DNA from 3 places in the Streptomyces sp. NPDC002156 genome. Region 3 is predicted to be linked to each of the others. Evidence: riboswitches for the same ligand, from Rfam matches in the RefSeq annotation. Region 3 holds a riboswitch; each other region holds the start of a gene.
The links. Region 3 has a riboswitch for S-adenosylmethionine ahead of thrC (threonine synthase). Riboswitches for the same ligand answer to the same signal wherever they lie in the genome.
Positions count from the first base shown of each region.

Region 1: it holds a riboswitch for S-adenosylmethionine, as region 3 does, so the genes downstream of both, ACWCRB_RS43620 (aminotransferase class V-fold PLP-dependent enzyme) here and thrC (threonine synthase) in region 3, are expected to answer to the same signal.
Region 2: it holds a riboswitch for S-adenosylmethionine, as region 3 does, so the genes downstream of both, ACWCRB_RS00980 (putative leader peptide) here and thrC (threonine synthase) in region 3, are expected to answer to the same signal.

Region 1 covers NZ_JBSFDA010000203.1:6,234-9,501, reverse strand. The annotation lists gene trpD (anthranilate phosphoribosyltransferase) at 1-946, shown strand, start outside; SAM riboswitch class IV at 1,022-1,139, shown strand; gene ACWCRB_RS43620 (aminotransferase class V-fold PLP-dependent enzyme) at 1,305-2,681, shown strand; gene ACWCRB_RS43615 (Lrp/AsnC family transcriptional regulator) at 2,784-3,065, opposite strand; gene ACWCRB_RS43610 (rhomboid family intramembrane serine protease) at 3,062-3,268, opposite strand, start outside.
Region 2 covers NZ_JBSFDA010000001.1:231,579-234,846, forward strand. The annotation lists gene ACWCRB_RS00975 (AAA family ATPase) at 1-738, opposite strand, end outside; SAM riboswitch class IV at 985-1,098, shown strand; gene ACWCRB_RS00980 (putative leader peptide) at 1,133-1,249, shown strand; gene ACWCRB_RS00985 (ABC transporter substrate-binding protein) at 1,464-3,083, shown strand; gene ACWCRB_RS00990 (ABC transporter permease) at 3,087-3,268, shown strand, end outside.
Region 3 covers NZ_JBSFDA010000131.1:23,268-26,535, forward strand. The annotation lists gene ACWCRB_RS36610 (MoaD/ThiS family protein) at 258-533, opposite strand; gene thrC (threonine synthase) at 632-1,930, opposite strand; SAM riboswitch class I at 1,948-2,094, opposite strand; gene ACWCRB_RS36620 (glucosyl-3-phosphoglycerate synthase) at 2,255-3,199, shown strand.

The sequences.
Region 1 (3,268 bases), on a different contig from region 3:
CCAGATCATGCGCGGCGAGGCGACCGACGCGCAGATCGCCGGGTTCGTGGTGGCGCTGCGGGCCAAGGGCGAGACGGTGGAGGAGATCACCGGCCTGGTCCGGGCGATGTACGAGCACGCGAACGTCATCGAGGTGTCCGGGCGGACCGTCGACATCGTCGGCACGGGCGGCGACGGCGCGAAGACGGTGAACATCTCCACGATGTCCTCGCTCGTCGTGGCCGGCACCGGCGCCAAGGTCGTCAAGCACGGCAACCGGGCGGCCTCGTCGGCGTCGGGCTCCTCGGACGTCCTGGGCAAGCTCGGCGTCAACCTCGACCTGACCCCGCAGCGGGTCGCCGAGGTGGCCGAGGAGGCCGGCATCACCTTCTGCTTCGCCATCAAGTTCCACCCGGCGCTGCGTCACGCGGGCGCCGCCCGCGGCCAGTTGGGCATCCGTACGGTGTTCAACGCCCTCGGCCCGCTGACCAACCCGGCGAAGGTGAAGGCCCAGGCGGTGGGCGTCGCCGACCCGCTGATGGCGCCGATCGTCGCCGGTGTCTTCGCCGAACGCGGCAACTCCTCCCTCGTCTTCCGCGGTGACGACGGCCTCGACGAGCTGACGACCACGGCCACCTCCCACGTCTGGATCGTCCGGGACGGCAAGGTCACCGAGGAGACCTTCGACCCGCGCGACGCCGGACTCGAACTGGTGCCGGTGGAGGCGCTGCGCGGCGGCGACCCGGCGCACAACGCGGAGGTCGCGCTGCGCTTGCTGGACGGTGAGACGGGGCCTGTACGTGATGCCGTACTGCTGAACTCGGCGGCGGCGCTCGTGGCGTTGGACCCGACCGGGGGACCGCTCGCCGAGCAGCTCCGGGCCGGTATGGAGAAGGCTGCCGAGTCGATCGACTCTGGTGCGGCCAAGCTGACGCTGGAGCGCTGGGTGGCGGCCACCAACAAGTAGTTCCGCGCCGATGGACGTCCCGCGATCCGGACACGGGTTGCGGGACGTCGATCACTTCACGTATTTTCTGCACCAGGTCATGAGTGACAGTCATGAGGCCCCGGCCGACTGTCCGGCAACCCTCCGTCCGTGGCGGGGTGCCCCGGGATGAAGACCAGGCCGTGAGCAGCAAGGCTTACGGCAAGCGCGGGCCCCTCTCGACACCAGGGGTCCTGGTCGTTCGAGGGAGTCTTCCGTGAGCAAGCGAATGCGATAGGGCTGCCGAGCCCCGCCTCCGCGCACCCCTTTTCCTTCCTTTCCGTGCTTGAGCCGTATGCGCTCGCGCGGTGATTTCTCTTGCCTCACACGGGAGTTCGCCATGTCTGTTTCCACTCTTGCCGCCGCCCAGACCATTTGTGCCCCGCTGCCCGTTCTGGGGCGTGATGTCACCGTCCCGCTCGTCACCGGCGGCGAGGTCAGCTACGCGGCGCTCGACTACGCGGCCAGCGCGCCCGCGCTCCAGCGGGTCTGGGACGACGTGGCGGCGTACGCGCCCTACTACGGCAGCGTGCACCGGGGTGCCGGGTACCTCTCCCAGCTGTCTACGGACCTCTTCGAGAACGCCCGCCGGACGGTCACGGAGTTCCTGGACTGCCGGGCCGACGACCAGCTGATCTTCACCCGGTCCACCACCGACTCCCTCAACCTGCTCGCCGCCGCCCTCCCCGAGGGCTGCCAGGTCTTCGTCTTCGAGACCGAGCACCACGCCTCGCTGCTGCCCTGGCAGAACGCCCAGGTCACCTACCTCAACGCCCCGCGCACCCCGCAGCAGGCCGTCGCCACCCTGGAGGAGGCCCTCGCCGCCCGCACTGCATCTATTGAAGAGGGTCAGGGCCCGGCGCTCGTCTGCGTCACCGGCGCGTCCAACGTCACCGGTGAGCTGTGGCCCGTACGGGAGCTGGCCGCCACCGCCCACGCGCACGGCGCCCGGATCGTCCTGGACGCCGCCCAGCTCGCCCCACACCACCCGGTCTCCGTCCAGGACCTGGACGTCGACTGGGTCGCCTTCTCCGGGCACAAGCTGTACGCGCCCTTCGGCTCGGGTGTGCTTGCCGGACGTGCCGACTGGCTGCAGGCGGCCGACCCGTACCTCGCGGGGGGCGGCGCGAGCCGTAAGGTCACGCGGCGTGCGGACGGGGGAGTGGACGTGGAGTGGCACGACAGCGCCGCGCGGCACGAGGCGGGGTCGCCGAACGTGATCGGCGCCTACTCGATCGCCGCCGCCTGCAAGGCCCTCAGCGAGGCCGGCTTCGATTCGCTGGTGGCCCGGGAGCAGTACCTGATCGACACCGTGCGGGCGGGACTGGCGGAGGTGCCCGAGGTCAGGGTGCTCTCGCTGTTCGGCGACGACGCGCCCCGGGTCGGGGTCATCTCGTTCGTCGTCGAGGGGTGGAACAGCTCGCACTTCGCGGCGGCGCTGTCCGCGGAGTACGGGATCGGGGTGCGGGACGGGTTGTTCTGTGCGCATCCGCTGGTGCGGACGCTGCTGGGGAGTGACCCGCAGACGCAGGGGGAGTGCGGGGCGCCTGAGGCGGCGCCTGGCGAGAAGTCGCTGAACGCGATCCGGGTCAGCTTCGGGGCCGGTACGCCGGACGAGCATGTCGAGCGGTTCGTGGGTGCGGTGAAGGAGCTTGTGCGGGACGGGGCTCGGTGGCAGTACCGGACCGAGGACGGGCGGTGCGTTCCGGCGGTTTGATCGCCCCCGCCGCCCCTACCCGTCCCATCCCTGGGGGCTGTGCCCCCAGACCCCCCTTGTCGCGCTGAACGCGCTCGTCCTCAAGCGCCGGACGGGCTGAAACTAGCCGTCCAGGCCGATTGCGAACGCTGCTTCCAGGTCGTGCTGGGAGTACGTGCGGAATGCCACGTGGGTGTCCGTCGCCTCTACGCCCGGGATCTTGCTGATGCTGCCCGGGATGATCTCCGCCAGGTCCTCGTGGGCCTTGACGCGGACCATCGCGATCAAGTCGTACGTGCCGGTGACGGAGAAGACCTCGCTCACGCTTTCCAGCGCGGCGATCCTCTCCGCGATCTCGGGGATCCGGTCCACGCTGGTCTTGATGAGCACGATCGCGGTGATCACGGCTGGTTCTCTCCCTCGGGCGCCTTCACTGGGGCCCTCACTTTAGTCGCACCGCGATATCTCACCCACGCGTAGACGAAGCCCAGGCCGAAGCCCACCACGTGCGCCAGGTACGCAACCCCGGGGCCCGACGACGCCCTCCCCGCCGCCACCCACTGGAGGGTCGCCCAGAAGGGGAGGGTCAGCCAGGCCGGGAAGCGCAG
Region 2 (3,268 bases), on a different contig from region 3:
GTCGCGGAGTCTTCGGGGCACGGGCAGTGGCCGGCCGAAGGGCACCGGGTCGCGCGGGGCGGCTCGCGCCAACTCCTGTGCGTACGACGGGTTTCCGGCGGCGGTGTCCTGGATCGCCCGCAGGACGCCCGGCGGTGGTTCGGCGCCCACGGTGGTGCGCACTAGGTGGGCCACCTCGTCGTCGCCGAGCGGTGGCACGGGGAGTTCGACGGTGTCCGGCGGGCAGCAGCGCAGCCGTTCGGGCTGCTCGCCCTCGGCCACCCGCTCGGTGGCCACCATCCGTACGCCGAGGCCCTCGACCCGGCGTACGGCGAAGGCGAGGACCTCGGCGGTCGGCTCGTCGAGCCACTGGAGACCGTCGACGACCAGCAGGACAGGGCCTGTGGCGGCGAGGGCGCGCAGCACTTCGAGGACGGCGAGACGCACCGCGAGACGGCTCCGGCCGTCGGCGGGTTCGCGGCCGAGGAGCAGGGCCGCCCGCAGTGCCGCCCGGGGTTCGGACGGCAGTGCCTCCAGGCAGCCCTCCGGCACCCGGGCGAACAGGTCGACGAGACCGCCGAACGGGAGCCGGACGTCCTCCGGAGCGGGCGAGCAGTACAGCACTGTTCCCGGCGCGGACGTCATGAGGGCGGCCACGAGCGTGGACCTGCCGATGCCCTCGGGGCCGTGGAGGAGCACTCCGTGACGCTCCGTCAAAACCGCCCGGGCGGTGTCGAGCAGCTCACGGCGACCGCTCACCGGCGGTACACCCGTGGCGATCGCCCACGCCCGGCCCGGGAGCCGGGGGCAGGGCCGTCGGCTCGTCGGGGGCGGGGCGCGGGGCACTGGATCATGTGCTCATGACAGCCCTGGTGGATTCGGCTTGTCAATGCGGTGGCCGCAGCGGCGCCGTCGGCAACAGCGGCTCGGCCGGCCGGAGTTCCACCTCAGGATGCCCCTTTCCGGCATTGACGTACGACAAGACCGCTCCGTACGATCGCGTCCGGCATTGAGTGTCAGCGTCAAGCCCTGGCTTGCTGACCGGCAACCCTCCCGCGCGGTGGGGTGCTCCAGGTGAAAGCCCGGCGGGATCACCGACGATTCCCGCAAGCGCGTGGCCCTCGATCGGGGCCGGAGATCAGGGAGGACCGGTATGCGGCACAGCGGTGACCTGCCTGCCTCCTTCGCCGACGCCACGCCCTTCTCCCGGCTCTCGCGCCGACGCCACATCGATCTGAAGCGCTCGACCAGCTGCCTCTGTCGATCCTGACGAGCCCGGTCCGCGCCGGTTGACGTCCGTCACCGGCCGGCGCCACTTCGCGCTTCTCTCCCTGCCACCGCTCCCGGTGTCGCCTCCCCCTGACCACATGTCTGTACAGCGCTCCCCCGCGGCCGGTGTCGAGCCTGCCGGGGCCGCACACCCATGCACGGCCGTGCCTAGCACGGCACCCCGTGCCTGGTGATACGAGTAGGAGAAACCCTCCGTGACAGCACTCCCGGATTCCAGACTCTCCCGTCGGGCGCCCCTGGCCGCCCTGCTGACCACCAGTGTTCTGCTGACCGCCTGCGGGTCGGGCGGTGACGACACCAGCAGCGGAAGCGGCCGGCCGAAGTCCGGCGGCACCCTGACCTTCGCGGTGGGTTCCGACGCCGGCTGCGTGGACCCGCAGCAGTCCGGCAGCAACGAAAGCATCTACTCGGTACGCCAGACCGTGGACTCCCTCACCGACCAGGACCCCGAGACCGGCAAGATCGTGCCGTGGCTCGCCAAGAGCTGGGACATCGACGCCGACGCGACACAGTTCACGTTCCATCTGCGGTCGGGCGTCACCTTCAGCGACGGGTCGAAGCTGACCGCGCAGGTCGTCAAGGACAACTTCGACGCGGTGCCGAAGCTCGGCGCGCTGGGCAGTCTCCCCCAGGGTTATCTGAGCAGCGTGGAGAGCACCACCGTGGTGGACCCGCTCACCGTCAAGGTCACCTTCAAGGAGCCCAACGCCCAGTTCCTGCAGGCGACTTCGACCCACTCGCTGGGCATCGAGTCGTCGGCGAGCGTGAAGAGGTCCCCGCAGCAGAAGTGCAGCGAGGGCGCGATCGGGTCCGGGCCGTTCGCGCTGAAGCAGTATGTGCAGAACCAGTCGATCACCCTGGTCAAGCGCACCGGGTACGACTGGGGCTCCGCGCTGTGGTCCAAGAAGGGCGAGGCCTATCTCGACAAGCTGGTGTTCAAGGTCGTGCCCGAGGCGGGGGTGCGGGCCGGCAGTCTCCAGTCCGGGCAGGTGGACGCGATCAGCAGCGTCGGCAGGGCCAACGAGGCGGCGCTCGGGGGCGGTCAGGTCACGCTGCTGCGCCGGGCCAACCCCGGTGTGGTGTTCGGCCTGGGGGTCAACAACTCTCGGCCGGTGCTGAAGGACGCGAAGGTGCGTCAGGCGATCCTGGCCGCTGTCGACCGGAAGCAGATAGCCGACACCGTCTTCCCGACCGGCACCCGGCCGGCGACCAGCGTCCTCGCGCACACGACGCCCGACTACACGGACCTCTCCGCCGACCTCGCCTTCGACGCGGCCAAGGCCAAGTCCCTGCTGGACGAGGCCGGTTGGAAGACGGGCAGTGACGGCATCCGCGCCAAGGACGGCAAGAAGCTGAGCCTGACCATCGCCTGGTTCCCCAACGCCGCCACCAACCAGCCCGCGCTGGAGCTGGTCCAGCAGCAGCTGAAGGACGTCGGGATCGACGTGGTGCTCAAGCAGGGCCAGGTCAGCCAGTTCGCCACCACGCTCCAGGGCGGCGACTTCGACCTGGTGTGGAGCAACGTGACCCGCGCCGACCCCGACATCCTGCGCAGCTCCTTCTCCAGCAAGCTGGCCAACTTCTACCGTCTGCCCGCCAGTTCGCTCGACACGACGCTGGCCGGGCAGGCCGCGACCACGGACGCCACCGAGCGGCAACAGCTGGTGACCGAGGCGCAGAAGCTGATCGTGGAGAACGCGTACAACGTCCCGGTGGTGGAGCTCCAGACCCAGCTGGCCGTGACGAAGAGGGTGCACGGGCTCGCCTTCGACTCGGGCAGCCGGGTCCAGTTGCACGACACCTGGATCGGCTAGGACATGCGCCGGTATGTGATCAAGCGGCTGGCGCAGGCGGTCGGCGTGCTGTGGGCGGCGTACACGGTGTCGTTCCTGGTGCTGGACTTCCTGCCCGGTGACCCGGTCACCGCGATGGCGAGTGCGGGGATGGACTCCGGGCAGGTGGATCCGGCCCAACTCGCCGCGCTGCGGCACGAGTACGG
Region 3 (3,268 bases):
TGCGGAGAATTCACGCGAATTCAGGGCAAGTCGGGCCCCACAAAGGGAGCAAAAAACGCAAAAGGCCTGCACACTTTGGCTACTTCTCAATGGGTGCGCGGCAGGAATTCATACTCGTGCGGCAGGCGAAGTGGTGCGGCTTCCCCAACTGTACCCCGCTCAACCATACAGAATTGCCCCCTCCGCTTCTCTCACGGAGGGGGCAATTCGATGAACTCTCGGTAATCAAAGTTACCGACGGTTACTACTACCGAGTATCAGCCGCCTGCGACCGCGGGAATGATCGACACACCCGCACCGTCCGGCGTCGCCGTCTCCAGCCCCTGCTCGAACCGGACGTCGTCGTCATTGACGTACACATTGACGAACCGCCGCAGCTTGCCCTGATCGTCGAGCACCCGGGCGGCGATCCCCGTGTGGTTCTTCTCCAGATCAGCGATGACCTCGGCGAGAGTCCCACCTTCGGCGGTCACCTCGGCCTGGCCTCCGGTGTACGTGCGCAGGATGGTGGGGATGCGGACGCTAACGCTCATGACTTTCGACCTCCGGTCAGTGGGGCCCCCTGAAGGGGCGCGGGGAACTGCGCGACCAGCCCCCACAGGCCCGCAGACGAACAACGACCTCTTACCTCTTAAGAAGCAAGCCCAGCTTCCCGGAACGACTCAAGACTGGGCCGAATCGTCGCAGTGAGCCCGGTGTCGGCCACGGCATCCAACGTCTTGAGCCCATCCCCGGTGTTGAGCACGACGGTCGTGAGAGTCGGGTCCAGCAAGCCATTCTCGATCAGCTTCTTCGCCACACCCACGGTCACCCCACCGGCGGTCTCCGCAAAGATCCCCTCGGTCCGCGCAAGCAACCGAATCGCGTCGACGACCTGCTCGTCGTTGACGTCCTCGACAGCCCCACCCGTCCGCCGCGCGATATCCAGCACGTACGGCCCGTCCGCGGGATTCCCGATCGCAAGCGACTTCGCGATCGTGTTCGGCTTCTGCGGCCGTACGACGTCATGCCCGGCCTTGTAGGCCACGGACACCGGCGAGCAGCCCTCCGCCTGCGCACCGAAGATCTTGTACGGCTTGTCCTCGACGAGCCCGAGCTTGATCAGCTCCTGGAGCCCCTTGTCGATCTTCGTGAGCTGCGACCCGGAGGCGATGGGCACGACGAGCTGGTCGGGCAGCTGCCAGCCGAGCTGTTCGCAGATCTCGTACGCCAGGGTCTTGCTGCCCTCCGCGTAGTACGGACGCAGGTTGACGTTGACGAAGCCCCAGCCCTCGCCGGCCGGGTCGCCGATCAGCTCGGAGCAGAAGCGGTTCACGTCGTCGTAGTTGCCCTCGATGCCGACCAGCTCACCGCCGTACACCGCGGCCATGACGACCTTGCCCTGCTCCAGGTCGTGCGGGATGAACACGCAGGAGCGGAAGCCGGCGCGGGCGGCGGCGGCGCCGACGGCACCGGCCAGGTTGCCCGTGGAGGAGCAGGAGAGGGTGGTGAAGCCGAAGACGCGGGCGGCCTCGATGGCCTGGGCCACGACCCGGTCCTTGAAGGAGTGCGTCGGGTTGCCGGAGTCGTCCTTCACGAACAGCTTGCCGGCGTCGACGCCCAGCTCGCGGGCCAGGTTGTCGGCCTGCACGAGCTTGGTCCAGCCGGGGTTGATGTTGGGCTTGGTCGCCACGTCCGCGGGGACGGGCAGCAGCGGCGCATAGCGCCAGATGTTCGCGGGTCCCGCTTCGATGCGCTTGCGGAGTTCCTCGGTGTCGTACGAGGAGAAGTCGTAGGCGATCTCCAGCGGGCCGAAACACTCCTCGCAGGCGAACACCGGACCGAGCGGGACACGGTGGCCGCATTCGCGGCAGGAGAGCGCGGTGGCGGGACCGAGGTCTACAGGGGTGACGGAGCCGGTAGTGGTGCTCTCGACAGTTTGCGCAGCCATGGAGGCGAGGCCCTTTCTCCTCATCTTCCTCATGGCGCATCTCGCCATGAGACGGATTTGGCACCTTCCCGAGCCGGCAGCCTCGCGCATGACATGCGACAAGACCGGCTGGAGGGTTGCCGGGGCTTCATCGGGCCGTATCCCTCTGCCCCTCTGGATGAGCGGTATGAAGTTGTGAGGTTGTGAACACCGACGACCTCGGACATGCGATGGTCATCCGCGTTGTTCAAGACTGTAACCGAAGGCTTGGATGGTGGTGGGAGCCGTCCGAACCGCGAGATGCGAATCACGCGCTTCCCATGAGAACGCAAGGGAGAGCCGCACGTGCTGGAGAACGTCGAGCGCTGGCTGAGCACGCGCTCCTGGTCCGTCGAGGACCGCCCGCTCAAGAAGCTGATCGCCGCGAAGCGTTCATCGAACGCCACGGTGAGTGTCGTCCTGCCCGCGCTCAACGAGGAGGCGACGGTCGGTGAGATCGTCGCCGTCATTCGCCGCGACCTGATGCTGAAGGTCCCCCTCGTCGACGAGATCGTCGTCATCGACTCGGGCTCGACCGACCGCACCTCCGAGGTGGCCGCCGCGGCGGGCGCCCGGGTCGTCCACCGCGACGACATCCTGCCCCGCATCCCGGCGGTACCGGGCAAGGGCGAGGTCCTATGGCGCTCACTGCTCGTGACCAGTGGGGACATCGTCTGCTTCATCGACGCGGACCTGAAGGAGTTCTCGTCGGACTTCGTCTCCGGAATCGTGGGCCCCCTGCTCACGGACCCGGGAGTCGATCTCGTCAAGGCGATGTACGACCGCCCGCTCGGCCAGGCGGCCGGTCAGGGCGGCCGAGTGACCGAACTCATGGCCCGCCCCCTCCTGAACATGCACTGGCCGCAGCTGGCCGGTTTCGTCCAGCCGCTCGGCGGTGAGTACGCGGCCCGGCGCTCGCTCCTCGAACAGCTCCCGTTCCCCGTCGGGTACGGCGTGGAGCTGGGCATGCTGATCGACGCCCTGCACCTGGTCGGCCTCGACGCGCTGGCCCAGGTCGACGTGGGTGTGCGCAAGCACCGCCACCAGGACGGGCAGGCCCTGGGCCGGATGTCCGCCGCGATCTACCGCACCGCCCAGCTCCGCCTGGCCCGAGGCCACCTCATCCGCCCCGCGATCACCCAGTTCGAACGCGGGGAGGACGGTTTCGAGCCGCGTACGTACTCGGTGGACACGGAGGAACGCCCGCCGATGGCGGACATCGCGGAGTACGCGCGGAGGAAGGCCGCGTAGCCCAGTACAGGCCCCGTGGGGGCTTGTATACGGCTGAGGCGTACGTGTGTACGTTTGAGTGTTTCCGGC